Regions from separate parts of the Sinorhizobium sp. Y406 genome, predicted to be linked through region 3. Evidence: predicted binding sites of a transcription regulator. Region 3 holds the regulator's gene; each other region holds the start of a gene.
What was found. Region 3 encodes LexA, which represses DNA repair genes until DNA is damaged. Its sites were predicted from a motif close to TGTTCNNNNTGTGTTCNG; they were not measured.
Positions count from the first base shown of each region.

Region 1: a site for LexA is predicted at 1,675-1,692, ahead of AC4P1R_RS04610 (DNA polymerase IV). Genes of this name have one in related genera too.
Region 2: a site for LexA is predicted at 2,100-2,117, ahead of AC4P1R_RS10275 (ribonuclease T2). Genes of this name have one in related genera too.
Region 4: a site for LexA is predicted at 2,141-2,158, ahead of ruvC (crossover junction endodeoxyribonuclease RuvC). Genes of this name have one in related genera too.

Region 1 covers NZ_CM178974.1:970,046-974,251, reverse strand. Annotated here, with positions in the region: gene AC4P1R_RS04625 (DUF3572 domain-containing protein) at 1-245, shown strand, start outside; gene AC4P1R_RS04620 (hypothetical protein) at 254-904, shown strand; gene AC4P1R_RS04615 (GNAT family N-acetyltransferase) at 955-1,542, opposite strand; gene AC4P1R_RS04610 (DNA polymerase IV) at 1,697-2,989, shown strand; gene AC4P1R_RS04605 (L,D-transpeptidase family protein) at 3,112-4,206, shown strand, end outside.
Region 2 covers NZ_CM178974.1:2,138,552-2,142,757, forward strand. Annotated here, with positions in the region: gene ettA (energy-dependent translational throttle protein EttA) at 1-1,193, opposite strand, end outside; gene AC4P1R_RS10275 (ribonuclease T2) at 1,312-2,085, opposite strand; gene AC4P1R_RS10280 (alpha/beta fold hydrolase) at 2,321-3,274, shown strand; gene AC4P1R_RS10285 (DMT family transporter) at 3,271-4,206, shown strand, end outside.
Region 3 covers NZ_CM178974.1:1,340,437-1,344,642, forward strand. Annotated here, with positions in the region: gene AC4P1R_RS06475 (hypothetical protein) at 1-172, shown strand, start outside; gene AC4P1R_RS06480 (YrbL family protein) at 188-1,012, opposite strand; tRNA gene AC4P1R_RS06485 (tRNA-Cys) at 1,192-1,265, shown strand; gene lexA (transcriptional repressor LexA) at 1,924-2,634, opposite strand; gene AC4P1R_RS06495 (hypothetical protein) at 2,811-2,978, opposite strand; tRNA gene AC4P1R_RS06500 (tRNA-Ala) at 3,191-3,266, opposite strand; tRNA gene AC4P1R_RS06505 (tRNA-Ser) at 3,402-3,489, opposite strand; gene AC4P1R_RS06510 (septal ring lytic transglycosylase RlpA family protein) at 3,778-4,206, shown strand, end outside.
Region 4 covers NZ_CM178974.1:2,654,173-2,658,378, forward strand. Annotated here, with positions in the region: gene ruvB (Holliday junction branch migration DNA helicase RuvB) at 1-775, opposite strand, end outside; gene ruvA (Holliday junction branch migration protein RuvA) at 919-1,536, opposite strand; gene ruvC (crossover junction endodeoxyribonuclease RuvC) at 1,587-2,099, opposite strand; gene AC4P1R_RS12745 (LLM class flavin-dependent oxidoreductase) at 2,269-3,267, shown strand; gene AC4P1R_RS12750 (dihydrodipicolinate synthase family protein) at 3,264-4,206, opposite strand, start outside.

The DNA.
Region 1 (4,206 bases), 370 kb from region 3:
CCATTCTGTCCTGGCTCGCGAGCGAGCCGGAACTCATGTCGCGCTTTCTGGCGCTCTCCGGTACCGATATCGGCTCGCTGCGCCAGGCGGCTGGCGATCCCGGCTTCCTGGGCGGTCTCGTCGCCTTTCTGATGGAGCACGAGCCGACGCTGATGGCGTTTTGCGCCGGGACCGGAACGCCGCCGGAAGACGTGGTCAGGGCACACCAGGCCTTGTCCGGTCCGGCGGATTTTGCGGACGGCTGAGCGTAGCCATGTGGCAACCAGGAACCGGCATCCGTCTTTCCGACCGGCCGCTGATCGTCAGCGATGTCGATGAGGTCGTGCTCGAATTCCTGACGCCCTTCATGGCTTTTTTGGAGGCTCGGGACCATGCACTCCTTCCCCGCTCCTTCCGCCTTTCCGGCAACATAGTCGATCGGGTAAGCGGCGAAGCGGTGAGCGACGCGGCGGCGGAAGCGCTGCTCGACGCCTTTTATGCGGCGCAGGACCGGTGGCAGACGCCCGCGATGCAGGTGGTCGAGACGCTGAAAGGATTTTCCGGAGAGGCCGACATCGTCTTTCTGACGGCGATGCCGCCGCGTCACGCGGCGGCCCGCCGCCGGCTGCTCGACGCCCTCGATCTTCCGTATCCGCTGCTCGCCTCCGAAGAGCCGAAGGGACCGCTGGTCAAGCGCCTGCATCAAGCGCGCGATCTGCCGCTCGCCTTCGTCGACGATATTTTGCGCAACCTCCACTCCGTGCGGGAACACGCTCCAGGCTGCCTCCTCATCAACCTGATGGCGAACGCGGAATTTCGCGCCCTTGCACCCGCACCCGGCGTCGACATCCGCGTCGCCGCGGACTGGCCGGAGGCGGCGGAGCTGATCCGCGTCCATTGTCGCGCCCGTCCCGACGCCTGCTGAACCGCCCTTCAGCGCCGCCCGGCCGGGGCAAGTCATTACGGCGCGAACCGTCATTGCCTCAATTCCAATCGCATCAGGGGCCTGCCGTCCTTGCGCCGTGCCACGATCTCGAAGCCGGCGGCATCGAAGATCGTCGTCGAGCCGATACAGAGCGCGACGGATTTCGACTGCTTGGCATGGTCGATCGGACAGGCGTCGAGATACCGGGCGCCGGCAGCCCGGGCATGCGCGATTGCAGCCGTGAGCATGCGATGGCTCAACCCCTTGCCGCGCAAGGGCGAGGAAAGAAAAAAGCAACTCAGCGCCCAGACGCTCTCATCCTGCGCCTCGCTTGCTTGCAGCGGACGCGAAACGGTGCGTGGCGAATTGAATTGCGGCACGTCGGAGCGGGGGCCGACCTGGACCCAGGCGACCGGCTCGCCCACATGATAGCCGAGGAGGCCGGGCGGTGGTCTCGCCTCGATCCTGCGCCTCATGGCGTCCTTGCGTTCTCCGGCGCTCATCCTCATTCGAACGGCGTGCGGCAGGCGCAACGCTACGCACCAGCAGCCGCAGAACGCGCCTTGCGGGCCGAAAAGCCTCTCGAAGTCCGGCCAGCGATCCGCTGTTGCCGGCGCAAATTGCAGGGCGACATCCAATGAAGCCTCCAACGCCCGCTCACCACCACAGCGCCGCACGTCTGTCAGACACGCAAGCTCGCTGCATGATTCCGCCCTTAAATCGGTTCCGATTTAAGGAATCATGCAGTAGCGTAGAGCGTAAAGTCGCCCCGTTCAACATTTGTTCCCAGACATGCGAGACAGCGCTGTACCGATTTCCGGCCTCTGCCGAGACTGCCTGAAAGACCAGGCAGCCCTCGCCCGGCGGTGTCGCGCCTGCGGCAGTCCGCGTCTCCTGCACCACGCCGAACTCGATCGGCTCACTCTGGCGCATATCGACTGCGATGCCTTCTACGCCTCGATCGAGAAACGCGACAATCCAGAGCTCGCCGACAAGCCGGTCATCATCGGCGGCGGCAAACGTGGCGTCGTCTCGACCGCCTGCTACATCGCCCGCATTCATGGCGTGCGTTCGGCCATGCCGATGTTCAAGGCGCTCGAGGCCTGCCCCGAAGCGGTGGTGATCACGCCGAACATGGAGAAATATTCCCGTGTCGGGCGCGAAATCAGAAGCATGATGCTGGACCTGACTCCGCTCGTGCAGCCGCTGTCGATCGACGAGGCTTTCCTCGACCTGAGCGGCACCGAGCGGCTGCACCACGCCGCGCCAGCCCGGACGCTCGCCCACTTCGCCCGGCGCATCGAGCAGGAAGTCGGCATCACCGTCTCCGTCGGCCTCTCCTACTGCAAGTTCCTCGCCAAGGTCGCCTCCGACCTGCAAAAGCCGCGCGGCTTCTCCGTGATAGGACAGGCCGAGGCCGTGGATTTCCTGAAGGACCGTCCGGTCACCTTGATCTGGGGCGTCGGCAAGGCCTTTGCCGCGACTCTCGAGCGGGACGGCATCCGCACGATCGGGCAGTTGCAGACGATGGAAGAAGCAGAACTGATGCGCCGCTACGGCACGATGGGCCGGAGGCTTTACCGGCTGTCGCGCGGCCAGGACGAACGCATTGTCGAGACGGATGGGGAGGCCAAGAGCGTTTCATCCGAAACGACCTTCAACGAGGACCTGTCTCGCCCGGAGGAACTCGTCTCGCATCTCAGGCGCCTCAGCGAGCAGGTAGCCCTCAGGCTGCGCAAATCCGAACTCGCCGGTCAGACCGTCGTCCTGAAATTGAAGACGGCGGACTTCAAGAGCCGTACGCGCAACCGGCGGCTGGAGAGCCCAACCCGCCTTGCCGACCGCATTTTCCGCATCGGCCTGCAACTGCTCGAGCGGGAACTCGACGGGACGAGATACAGGCTGATCGGCATCGGCGTCAGCGATCTTTGCGATCCCGTTCATGCCGATCCGCCGGATCTCGTGGACCCCTTGGCAACGCGGCGGGCGGCCGCCGAGGAGGCGATCAACAAGCTGCGCGACAAGTTCGGCAAGACCAGCGTCGAAACGGGCTACACCTTCGGTCAACGGCGACGCGATCAATAGCCCGTGATGGAAGGCGCCGATTCAATTCCTTAAATATTGGAGGATAGCCTCGCTCGACAAGTCTGGCGTGTTACGGCTTGCATGCCGTTTGCAGGCGCCACCGTCGCAAATGAGGGTTTATCTTGCGTTCCACTCTCGGGATAGGGCTCGTCGTCCTCGCCGTGTCTTTGTCATCCGCCGCAGCAGCCGGCAAGTCGCCATTGCAGATCGTGATATCGCGCCAGCGGCAGTCACTCGCCGTCTATGACGGCGATCGAGTGATCGCCACCTCGAACGTGTCGACCGGCAGAGCGAACCACAGGACTCCGACGGGCATCTTTTCGATCCTGGAGAAGCGCCGGCACCACGAATCGAACATCTATTCCAATGCGCCTATGCCGTTCATGCAGCGGCTGACCTGGTCGGGCATCGCCCTGCACGGCTCGAACCACGTGCCGCACTATCCAGCCTCGCACGGATGCGTACGGCTTCCGGACCGCTTCGCCGCCGATCTCTTCAAGATCACCGAGCGCGGCATGCACGTGGTCATAGCCGAGCGGGAGGTCGCCCCCGTACGGGTTTCGAGCGACGTGCTCTTCCAGCCGAACCAGGCAAGGCCAGCGGCGCCGCTTGCCGACGTGCCCCTGCGCCCCGCTCTTGGTGATCTCGCGACCGGCAGCATTGAGGTCGCGACAGCCGAGCGATCTCCGCTACCGCCCTCGTTCGAACGGGACGGGGCGCCCATTCGCATTCTGATTACCCGGGGCGGCATGCGAGAGAGCGTGCGCGACCTGCAGATGCTCCTGAACGCGCTTGGCCACGAAGCCGGCGAGCCGGACGGTTACAGCGGCCCCGCGACACGCGCCGCCATCCGTGCCTTCCAAGTGGCCGAGGGCATGCCGGCCGATGGCGAAATCACGCCCGAGCTACTCCAGGCGGTCTTCCGCAAGGCCGGCCGCGGGACGCCGCCGAACGGGATCCTGCGCGTACGCCGGGCGTTCCAGCCGCTCTTCGAAGTCGATATCGACATCGCCGAGCCCGGAGTGGCGCTCGGCACGCATTTTCTGCAGTTTCAGGAACTCGACCCCTATTCGGGAGAAGGCAAATGGTTCGGTCTTTCTCTGGATAATGCGCTGACGAATGCCACGAAAAAGCGCCTTGGGATCACGACCGATGCGGACACCAGCGATTTCAACGCCCTGAAGCACACGCTCAACCGCATCTCGGTGCCGGAGGAT
Region 2 (4,206 bases), 800 kb from region 3:
ACGGTCTTGTTCGGGTCGAGCGCGTCGCGGCTCTGGTCGACATAGGCGAGCTGCACGCTGTCGCCGATGCGGAAGGAGCCGTCATCCGGCTGCTCCTGGCCGGTGATCATCCGGAAGAGCGTCGTCTTGCCGGCGCCGTTCGGACCGATGACGCCGACGATGCCGCCCGGCGGCAATTTGAAGCTCAGCCCATCGATCAGGAGCTGGTCGCCATAGCCCTTGGAAAGGTTGTCCGCTTCGATGACGACCTGGCCGAGCCGCTCGCCGACTGGGATGATGATCTGCGCGTCGCCCGGGCGCCGATCGGCCGCCGCCTTGACCAGCTCGTCATAGGCGCGGATACGGGCCTTGGACTTGGCCTGACGCGCCTTCGGGCTCGAGGAAATCCACTCCTGCTCGCGGCTGATCGCCTTCTGCCGGGTAGCCTCCTCCCGTCCCTCCTGCGCCATGCGCTTGGCCTTGGCTTGGAGATAGGCCGAATAGTTGCCCTCATAGGGAATGCCTCGGCCACGGTCGAGTTCGAGGATCCATCCGGTAACGTTGTCGAGGAAGTAGCGGTCGTGGGTGATCATCAGCACGGCGCCCGGATATTCGCGCAGGTGCTTTTCGAGCCAGGCGATCGTCTCGGCGTCGAGATGGTTGGTCGGCTCGTCGAGCAGCAGCAGGTCCGGCTGCGAGAGCAAGAGCTTGCATAGCGCGACGCGGCGCTTCTCACCGCCCGAGAGGTTATTGACGTCGGCGTCGCCCGGCGGGCAGCGCAGCGCATCCATCGCCATTTCCACCTGGCTGTCGAGGTCCCACAGGTTCTGGCTGTCGATGATGTCCTGGAGCTTCGCTCCCTCTTCCGCCGTCTCGTCGGAATAGTTCATCATCAGCTCGTTGTAACGGTCGAGGATCGCCTTCTTGGCGGCGACGCCCTCCATGACGTTCCCGACCACGGTCTTTGCGGGGTCGAGTTGCGGCTCCTGCGGCAGGTAGCCGATCGTAGCGCCTTCCGCGACCCAGGCCTCGCCGGTATATTCATGGTCGAGGCCGGCCATGATTCTCAGGACCGTCGACTTGCCGGCCCCGTTCGGACCGAGGATGCCGATCTTGGCGTCCGGATAGAAGGACAGATGGATGTTCTCCAGGACCTTCTTGTTGCCGTAGGCCTTATTGAGCCCGGCCATGTGATAGATGAATTGACGTGCCATAAAGCATGCTCCGCATCGGAAGGGGAATTTGGCCGCTATGTAGGCGAAATATGGTGGCGGGGCAATCCGCCAAAGGCTTTGCCCACGCCGATCCCTTGCTCGCGGAGTGCCGCTTCGATCAAGTCCGTTTGACGGCGGCCACGATCCCCTTTGCACATTTGAACTCGGTCGGTCCGGCCGCCTGGATCAGGTTCCGAAGATCCGCCCTGCCCGAAAATTCTCCGGTCAGGCCGATGGTGAGGCCTGTGATCACACTTCGCCCAGCCACCGTCTGGCAACGCATCCGCACCCGCTCCCCAGCACCGGCTCCGAAGCTTTTGTCGAATGCCGCCTTGATCTCGGCTTCGCCGACCTCGGCTCCGATCCTGCCGGCAAAGAGCACCTGCACGGCGGACTCGTTCAACTGGTCGAGCAGACGAAGCTGCAAGGCGAAGTAATCCTCGGCATTTTCCGCCTGGCAGGTGCCGCTGCGCAGCCATTGATGCCGGTCTAGGCCGGATTTCACGCCCGGCATGGCGACGAGCAGGCGCGCGGCCGTCTCGTCCGCCATGGCGAGCTTCGGCAAGTCGAGCCAGTCACCCTTGCGGTCGCGGCCCTTCAGTTCCGCCTCGACGCCGCAATAGCTCTTCCTGAGCGGCCACAGGCCGTGAAGCGAAAAATGCGTCGCGTCGACCCGCTCGGCCGCCTGCTCGGCGCACTCCTTGCGCGTCGGCCGCGTCTCGCAGAAACCCGGCTGCCAGCTGACCGCCAGGACATATTGCGTCCGGCCGGCTTCCACCGCCTCCCCGCCCCCGGCCGCCGCTTGTTCCTGCGCCGCCGCCGGAGATACAAGAACCAGACCCAGCACAAGCGCTGCAACCCGCGCTACACTCACCATTCCCCGCACTGCCATAATGGCCTCCATTGAAAAACAAAACGAGAACAAAAGAACAACAAAAGCGGGAAAATTGCAACCCCCTGCTGAAGGCGCCTTACAACACCCCGGAATTCTCCTGACCTCATGCGCAACAAGCAACAAGCGGCGATTGCCTTTGGCGGCCAAATCGATTTGATATCTCAGGGCAGATTTATGCTCGGCTCTTCCGCAAGGGCATGGCGGTGCCGTGAGGAAATGTTCGGAGATTGGAATGTTCGGGCAGGTAAAAACGCTTCAAAGCCCGACGGGCGCTATGCTCGCCTGGCGCCACTGGCCTGCCTCTGGCGAACCGATCGCCATTCTGCTCGTCAGCCATGGCCTAGCCGAGCATTCCGGTCGCTACGCCCGCTTGGCAGAAGCCATCGCCGCCGACGGCATTCATATCTACGCCCATGACCACCGCGGACATGGTCATACGCGCGCACCCGACGCGCCGCCGGGGATGTTTGCCCGGAAGGGTGGCGTCGAAATGGTCATTGCCGACTTGCGCGCCGTGCGCGAGATGGCCGTCGCGCGTCACCCCGGTCTGCCGGTCATCCTCTTCGGACACTCCATGGGTGGCCTGATCGCCCTCAATGCAGCCGAAACGCATCCTCGATCCTATGATGCGCTCGCCGTCTGGAACTCCAATTTCCGACCGGGTTCTGCCGGCCGCGTGGCCCAGGCGATTCTCCGGATCGAGCGAATGCTGAAAGGCTCGGATGTGCCGAGCCCGATGCTTTCGCGTCTCACCTTCGGCGCCTGGGCTCAGGCTATCCCGAACCACAAAACCGCCTTCGACTGGCTGTCGCGGGACGAGGAAGAGGTTGCGAAATATATCGCCGATCCGCTCTGCGGCTTCGATGCCACCGTATCGCTGTGGATCGATCTCTTCATTCTCGTCTATGCCGGAGCGCGGGCGGACCGATTGGCGCGGCTCCCCGCGCGCCTTCCCGTTCACCTCGCCGGCGGTACCGCCGATCCGTCGACCGACGGCGGAGCGGCAATTCGCTGGCTTTGCGATCGCATGAAGGCGCGCGGGATGACGGACGTAACGGTCGCGATCCATGAGGGCATGCGTCATGAAACGCTGAACGAGCTCGGCCGGGAGAAGGCGACGCAAGACTTTGCCGCCTGGTGCCGGGACGCGGTGGGCGTGAAAGCCCCTACGGGCGCACTCTCATGAGCGATGTGGTCCTCTCCCGGTCGGCACCGGACCGCCGTGTCAGCTACGGCCTGATGCTGATGGTTCTTTCGGTGCTGATTTCGCCGGTGATCGACGTCTTCGCCAAGCTGGCGATCGCCACCGTCCCGTCGGCGGAGATCACCGCCGTGCGTTTCCTGCTGCAGGTCGTCTTCATTCTCCCTGTCGTCCTCTACCGGCGCACTCTGCTCGATCTCACCTGGAAAAAAAGCGCGCTGCATGCGCTGCGCGGCGGTCTCCTCGTTCTGACCATGCTTTCCTTCATCACGACGCTCAAAGTGATGGAGGTGGCCGATGCTATCGCCATCTTCTTCGTCGAGCCGATCATACTCACCATTCTCGGCAGCATCTTTCTGAAGGAGACGATCGGCTGGCGGCGCTACACCGCCTGCGCCGTCGGCTTTTTCGGCGCCATGCTCGTGATCCAGCCGAGCATGCAGGAGGTCGGACCGATCGCGCTCCTTCCGATCGTCGCGGCTTTCACCCTCGCCGTCTTTCTGCTCCTCACCCGAATGGTCGCGCAAAACGAGGACCCCTGGTCGATGCAGTTCCATGCGGGCATCTGGGGCTGCCTTTTCTGCCTCGTGCTGCTGGCGTTCGGCCAAGGAACGGGCTCGAGCATCGTAGATCCCGTCTGGCCGGAAGGGCGCGTCTGGCTCTACCTGTGGGGTGTCGGCGTCGCTGCCACCGTATCCGGCGTGCTCGGCGTCTATGCCTATCGCGCCGCCCCCGCCTCGGTGCTCGCGCCCTTGCAGTATCTGGAAATCGTGTCGGCGACGATCCTCGGTTGGCTCGTCTTCGGCGATCTGCCGGATGCGCTGAAGTGGCTCGGCATCGCCATCATCATCGGCTCCGGCCTCTATATCATCTGGCGCGAGCGACGGCTGCAGAAGACCGCCGGCACGCCGCCGGTC
Region 3 (4,206 bases):
GCTCATTGCTGGCGGTGTTCTCGGCTTCCTGCCGGTCCTCGGCTTCTGGATGATACCGCTCGGGCTGCTGGTGCTGTCGCACGACATACCGGTTGTGCGTCGCGCACGCCGACGACTCGCCGTGTGGTGGGCCCGCTGGCGCGGCAACACCGAGAAAACGTCGGGGAAGTAGAATTGCGATCTCGGGCTAGCTGGCCCGTGAAACGTTGAGTGCGTCCGGAACGCCCTCGACCGCGTGAAGTCTGCGCTTCGGCCGTAGATACGGCTCTAGGACCGTGTGGACGTGCCCCTCGTTGGGCAGCGCCGCCGGATCGTTCAAGGTTCTGGCGAGTTTGAGAAACAGCTTCTCACGCATTTGCCGCAGTCTGAAGCCGTTGGCCCTGCGGCTGAGAGCGAAAATGCGCAACGGGCTTTTTTCACCGGTCCCGTCGATGCACATCAGTTCCTCAAAACAGCGACGGTCCGTCACTACGAAGTTGCCGGCATTGCAATCCATCAGCACGATGTGAAGCCGGCGACAGCGCTCGAAAAGTTCGTCAATCATCGCCAGGTGCCTGGCCGTCAACCGCCCCGCCAGCGCCAGGTCGCGCAAGGTTGGGGCCAACTGTCCGTTTGCCATAGTGATCTTCTCGACCACGAGACCGAGGCCGTGTTCGGTCTGAACGAAGCCCAGCACTCCGGGGATGGGGAGATCGGCTGTGTCGGACAGGGTGAACTTTCGGGCCTGTTCGATAAACTCGTCGACTTCGCGTCGAAATGTCCGGTAGGCACCGAACCGCTTGAAGCGATCGATGAAGCGCAGCATCCGCGTCGATTGGCGCTCGCCGCTGTTGCCCCTGATTCTGAGAACCTTGACCAGAATATTCGGGTAGAGGTCATGCTCGAAAACACACCGCTGGTGCCCGCCTGCACATTGGTGCCAGTCGGAAAGGGAGATCTTGCCGTCGAACATGTCCTCGCCCATTAAGTGTGAAAGTTTTGTGACAAAACAGGGCCGGTTGAGGAAAATCAAGGAAAATCCTACCTTATGGGTGAGTTTATTGCGATCGAACTGGGAGGCTGGGCATTCCAGTGTCCAACCTCCTTTTACGATGGGCCGAGACGAGGGGTGCGTTTTTCGGAAATTGCCTCTTGCGGTTCATCTCGAATGATTCTAAACGCTCGCCACGACTTGATATTTCTTGTCGATGAGGCCTCGTGGCGGAGTGGTGACGCAGAGGACTGCAAATCCTTGTACCCCGGTTCAATTCCGGGCGAGGCCTCCAAATTCCCCTGATGATCCGGCTGGTGGCACCGATGTGCGCCGGCAAATTTCTTGGCAAGTGATCTTCAGCCGCTGCGGCAACGGCCGCTTGCCTGCAGAATGTCGATTCCGGCCTGACCGGGCCGCCGCTTCACCACCGCCTGATCGTCGGAGCGCGTTGGTCAGGCGGAATCGCCCGCCGCATGGTCAAGCGATACCGCGAGCGTGGCCGCGAGAACGGTGTGCACGCAATCCGATCCAGCAAGACTCCATAGGCAGCGCTTTGGAGGAACTTTCATCGGACCCATGGATCGCGTCGAGATCGCAACAAGGAGGAGAGTCCATGGGCAAACCCAGGACCGCAGATCCGACCGGCCAAGCCATGCCGTCTCCCACATGAAAGCCGAACCCGAGGGAGATTGAGCTGGGCCCGAAACCGATACGATAACCGGGGAGAATACCCGTGGCGCCGACCGTCCACCTGCGGACGGCTCTACGCCCATGCGGGGATGCGGGGAGGCAGCCAGACGAAAGTACTCGGCGCTGGTCGGCCGCAACGTCCAGCGGAACGTCTACCGCCCAAGGCTTCGGACGATAACTGTTGCCCACTCGATCACGCACTGTGCGCTAATACCCATGCATCGGCCAAACGAAACGGCTCCGATCACCGGGGCGATGGGCTAGTGATACCGCCGTATCAGCCCGACCAGTTTGCCCTGGATTTTCACCCGGTCCGGTCCGAATATCCGGGTCTCATAGGCCGGGTTCGCCGCTTCGAGCGCAATCGACGCACCCTTCCGGCGGAATCGCTTCAGGGTCGCTTCTTCGTCATCGATCAGTGCCACGACGATATCGCCCGGACTGGCCGTGCTCGCGTTGCGGATGATCACGGTGTCGCCATCGAGGATGCCGGCCTCGATCATCGAATCGCCCTTGATTTCCAGTGCGTAATGTTCACCGTTGCCGATCATGTCGAGCGGAACGGAAACCTCGTGCGTATTGTTCTGGATCGCAGAAATTGGGACGCCGGCGGCGATGCGCCCCATCACGGGAACCGCAATCGAGGACGTCTCTGCGGGTGGCGCCTCGACCCTGGGCGCGGCAGATGGCTTGCCCAGGCTGCCCTCGATGACGCTCGGCGAAAAGCCGCGCCTTGGCTGCGCCGGTGTCGTATAGGCTTCCGGCAGCTTGATGACTTCAAGTGCGCGTGCCCGATTGGGAAGCCGGCGAATGAAGCCCCGCTCCTCGAGCGCAGTGATCAACCGGTGGATGCCCGACTTCGACGCAAGATCGAGCGCGTCTTTCATTTCATCGAAGGACGGCGGGACTCCCGACTCTTTCATTCGTTCATGAATGAAGAGAAGCAATTCCTGTTGCTTGCGGGTCAGCATGGCGCGTCACTCCAGAATCGCGAAACAAATCAAGAACAGACACTATCCGTTCCATTTGTGTTCCGCAAGTGCCTAACATTCCGTGAATATTGCCATGCTGAATTGGGCGGCGTCGCTTTGCCGGGGCCGACAAGCCATTGGGCTGTCGGGCGATGGAGCGTTGATGTGGCGCCCGATCAATAGGCGAGGCGCAGACCCCCGGGACTGAGAACGTCGAAGTCAGGCTCAGGGTAGGGGCCGTACCACTGCGCGTAGGTCGTGTTGCCCGTAGCGCCGGTGGTGGCGCATCCCCAAAGTGACAGGAGCGCCAATGCTGCAACCGCCATCAGAGTTTTAGAGGACATGATTTTCTCCACTCGCGGGAGTTGCCGACACGAAAAGATGCAGACCCCAACTGTCCCTCAATTCGCCAGCGATGGCAAGGAAACCTTGGTGGCCGAAACCAGCATTTTGTGTTCCCGGTAAACGACTTGGCGCAATGCGCCTCGGCGAAGAAACCTGCCGCCGCCGCCGGGCAGATCGGGCATCACGGCTCCGGGCTGGACAAAGAGAAGAATGGTGGAGTCGAAGGGAGTCGAACCCTCGACCTCCGCAGTGCGATTGCGGCGCTCTCCCAACTGAGCTACGACCCCGGCAGGCCTGGACTATATAGAAGAATTCCACGGCGCGCGCCAGCCCGCTCGGCTGAATTGGCCGAACGTGCTCGAGACGTCGGCAGACAGTCGAGTCCGAATGGGAGCAGGTGCCGGGTCGGACAAAGTTCACGCTGGCGGATGGGGTGGGATTCGAACCCACGGACGGTTGCCCGTCGCCGGTTTTCAAGACCGGTGCCTTAAACCGCTCGGCCACCCATCCGGGCAGCGCGTTATTGCGCGAAGTGCGGTTCGTTGCAAGATTTAAGCTCGCCGCCCGCACGAATTTCTTCGGCCTCTGCCGCTTGGTACTGCGCATCTCCGTCGGTCTGGTGTTTACGTTTTGTAAACCATAACGAGAAAAACCCGGCGCGATCTCGCCTTGAAATTCGTATTTTTGCCTTGTTGTTGTCATCATTACACGATTGTCCCTTTCCGGGACGTCGAAAGATCCGCGGGGGTGAAATGCGGATCGTTCGGGCACGAATTTTGCGAATGACCTTGGGGACAGATGATATCTCGTAGAAAAGCGGCATGCCTTGCGAGGGGATTGCGCCTCGCTGCAATTCCACTGCTTTGCGCAGCACTAGCGGCCTGCGGTTCGACGTCCAGCGTCAAGAAGAGCAAGTCGAGAAGCAAGGAATATTTCGCCGAATCGGTCTACGGGGTCAAAGCAAGTCCGCGAGTGGCCAACGGGCGCAACATTCCGAAGGGCGGCGGGCGATTCCAGGTCGGCAATGCCTATCAGGTCAAGGGCAAGTGGTATCAGCCGAAGGAGGAGCCGGGCTACAACAAGACCGGCATGGCCTCCTGGTACGGCTCGGCCTTTCATGGTCGGCTGACGGCGAATGGCGAGGTCTACGACAAGTATCACCTCTCCGCGGCGCATCCCACGTTCCCTTTGCCGAGCTATGCTCGCGTGACCAATCTCGAGAACGGC
Region 4 (4,206 bases), 1.3 Mb from region 3:
GACCCACATTGTCGACCAGCAGGCGCGTCAGGGCCTCGTCGGCAAGCTCGCGCGTCACGGCGTCGGCGCGGGCGACCTCGGCGAAATCGCGCACGCGCCGCAGAAGGCGCCCGGCAATGCGCGGCGTGCCGCGCCCTCGTCGGGCGATTTCGCGCGCGCCTTCGTCGGTCATGCCGAGGCCCATAAGCCGCGCGCCGCGCCTGACGATCGATTCCAGCTCGTCGACGGTATAGAAATTGAGCCGCACGGGAATGCCGAAGCGGTCGCGCAAGGGCGTCGTCAGGAGCCCGAGGCGAGTCGTCGCAGCGACGAGGGTGAACTTGGAGAGGTCGATCTTCACCGAACGCGCCGCCGGCCCTTCCCCTATGATGAGATCGAGCTGGAAATCCTCCATTGCCGGATAGAGAATTTCCTCCACCGCCGGATTCAGGCGATGAATCTCGTCGATGAAGAGCACGTCGCGCTCCTCGAGATTTGTGAGAAGTGCCGCGAGATCGCCGGCCTTTGCGATCACCGGACCGGAGGTCGAGCGGAAATTGACGCCCAGTTCCTTCGCCATAATCTGCGCCAACGTCGTCTTGCCGAGACCGGGGGGACCGACGAAGAGAACGTGATCGAGCGCCTCGCCGCGATTGCGCGCCGCCTCGATGAAGATCTTGAGGTTGGCGCGAGCCTCGGCCTGGCCGGTGAACTCGTCGAGGGACTGCGGACGCAAAGTCGCGTCAACATCTTCACCTCGCTTTTCCGGCGCTATCAGGCGTGCGGCTTCATTCATTTCAAACTTCCATCTGCGGGCTGGGTCGCCTGGGCCATCCGACGGCGCGGGGCAGCTTTCAACCATAGTGCGAGCGCGGCCGCCGATCCAGTCCGATCACGCCCGCGAGCCTCATTCCGATGCGATTGCGGCCGCACAAAGGCTCATCGCGCCAGCTCCTTCAAGCCGAGCCGGATCAGCTTGGCACTGTCGCCGCCTTCCCCGCCATTCTTCAGGGCCGCGGCAACGGCATTTGCCGCCTGGTCGCGCGAATAGCCGAGATTGGTCAGCGCGGAGACCGCATCCGCGACCGGTGCCGAGGCGCCCCCCTCGCCGAGCTCCTGCTTGAAGCCGATCGAGGCCGACATCTCGCCGGCAAAGGCGGGCGCCTTGTTCTTGAGCTCGGTCACGATGCGCACGGCTACCTTCGGACCGACGCCGGGGGCGCGCGCAACCGAAGTCTTGTCCTGCAGCGCGACGGCATTGGCAAGTTCGCTTGGCGTCAGTGTCGAAAGCAGCGCCAGCGCCACCTTCGATCCCACTCCCTGGACCGTTTGCAGCAGGCGGAACCATTCGCGCTCGAGCGCCGTCAGGAAACCGAAAAGCCTCAATTGGTCCTCGCGCACATAGGTCTCGATGAAGAGCGCCGCCGCCTCCCCCGCCGATCCGAGCTTCGAAAGCGTGCGCGCCGAACAATGGGCGACATAGCCGACGCCATGCACATCGAGCACGACGTAATCCTCGCCGATCTCGTCGATGGTGCCCTTGAGTTTACCGATCATATGGCTCTCGTTGTCCTATTACGCCGTTACTTCCATCTGGGCCCCAGCCATTACCCCGCAAGCGCCGCCAGACGGCTGGTGATAGCCTGGCGGTTATGGGCGTGGCAGATCGCGATGGCAAGCGCGTCGGCAGCGTCGTTGCCCTTGAACTCGGCCTTCGGCATCAGCACCTTCAGCATCATGTGGATCTGCTGCTTCTCGCCATGGCCCACGCCGATCACCGCCTTCTTGACGGCGTTCGGCGCGTATTCGGCGACGCGCAGGCCCGCCCGCGCGGGAACCAGCATGGCGATGCCGCGCGCCTGGCCGAGCTTCAGGGTCGCGGTCGCATCCTTGTTGACAAAGGTCTGCTCGACTGCTGCTTCGTGCGGCTGGAAGCCGTGCACCACATCGGCGAGCCCGTCATGCAGCTCACAGAGGCGGGACGCGAGGTCTTTGTCGCCGTCCGACGTCACCGTGCCGGAAGCGACGAAGCGCAGCGAGTTGCCCAGCGTCTCGATTATGCCCCAGCCGGTGCGCCTCAGGCCCGGATCGATGCCGATAATGCGAATCGTAGTCTGCATGCCTCACCCTATGTCGGTCGATGAGACGCTGCCAGCGAAAAGTGAACAAAACAAAAACATCACACAGAAAGAGCGGGACATGGGCGAAAGCGGTCGGACGAACCTTGGATTGAGGAAACTTGAACCTACATTGCCATCGCTCAAATTCTTTTGAAGAAAAGGCATTGCCATGGCCCCCTTCTCCATCCTCGACCTGTCGCCGATCACCGAAGGCGGCAGCGTCGCGCAATCGCTCGAGAACTCCCGCCAGCTGGCAATCGCGGCCGAAGAGAACGGGTACAAGCGCTTTTGGCTGGCCGAGCATCACGGCATGAAGGGCATTGCCAGCGCGGCAACGTCGCTCGTCATTGCGCATGTCGCATCGGCGACGCGGACGATCCGAGTCGGATCGGGCGGCATCATGCTGCCCAACCATTCACCGTTGGTGATCGCCGAACAGTTCGGCACCCTGGCAGCGCTTTTTCCCGGCCGCATCGATCTCGGCCTTGGCCGCGCGCCGGGCACGGACATGCGTACCGCGCAGGCATTGCGGCGCAACATGGAGGCGAGCGCCAGCAATTTCCCCAACGATGTCGTCGAGCTTCGGGCACTGCTCGGTCCGGTCGCCGAGGACCAGAAGGTCATCGCCGTGCCCGGTGCCGATTCCAACGTGCCGGTCTGGCTGCTGGGCTCCAGCCATTTCAGTGCCCATCTTGCCGGCATGCTGGGGCTTCCCTTCGCCTTCGCCTCGCATTTCGCCCCGGACATGCTGCTCTCCGCGCTCGAGATCTATCGCGAACGCTTCACGCCCTCGCCCGAGCTCGACCGGCCGCATGTGATGGTCGGCATCATGGGCGTCGCTGCCGACACGGATGAGGAGGCAAACTATCTCTTCACCTCGATGCAGCAGTCCTTCGCAGCGCTCCGCCGCAACGCCCGCGGCCGCTTTCCGCCTCCGGTGAAGTCGATGGATGGCCTGTGGAGCCCGGATGAGAAGACCTTCGTGGATCACGCCATGGCCTATGCGGCGGTCGGCGGTCCCGAGACCGTCCGCCGGAAGATCGCATCCTTCCTCGATCTCACCAAGGCCGACGAACTGATCATCTCCATGCCGATCTTCGACATGGATGCGCGGCTTCGCTCGCTGAGGCTCTTCGCCGAGGTGAAGCGGAGCCTTGCCGCCAGTTAAACGGCGGCGCTGCTTGCAGCTCCGATCCTGGCGCGGAACATGTCCGTTCCCTGGACGATCCGGTCGATGACGGCCTCGAGCGCCCAGTATCTCTCGTGGAGGTCATAGGGCACGGCGCGGCTGGACGTATCGGCAAAGGTGCCGAGCCGCTTGTGGTAAAGCTTTGCGAGCTTCGGATAACCCATCGGTTCCGTCTGCGCCGAAAGTACCAGGAAAACCGCGAGTTCGTCGGCGAGCTCGGGATATTCCGCCCCATGATCCTGCAGCCAGCGGTACAGATCCGGGTGGAAATTGTTCATCACTCCGCAGAAGCCGGCGCCGGTCACCTGCATGGCCGCATAGGCGATCGCGGCATTGGCGTTACAGATGAGGAATGGCGTATTTTCGGCGATTGTCGCCCTGCGCTTGACGGTATCGAGATCGCAGGAGACATCCTTCAGCAGGATGAAGCGGCCCGACTGCGCGCAGAAATCGATCTCATCATCGGTGAGAAGCCGGCGATAGGGCGCCGGACATTCATAGAGGCCGAGCGGCACGTCCTTCGGCAGGGCTGCGAGCAACGCATCGAACGACGCGCGCACCTCCGCCGCACCGGCCGTCTCCGGGGCCAGCCGGTTCGACACGAGGATCACCGCATCCGCGCCGGTATCGGCAATGGCCATAAGCTCGGTGATCTGATCATCGAGGCTTTCGGAAATGTGCCCGGAGGACACCACCGGAATGCGGCCGGCAACCTTTTCGACGGTGAAGCGTGAGAGATCCACGCGCTCTTCGAGCGACAGAAACCGCATTTCGGAGGACTGGCAGACCGCGAAAAGCGCCTCCGAACCATTGGCGATGTACCACTCGATCAAGGCCTCATAGCCGCCCCAATCAATTTTTCCGTCAGGGCCGAAAGGCGTGATCATGACGGGAATGATTCCGGCGATGCGTTTGCTC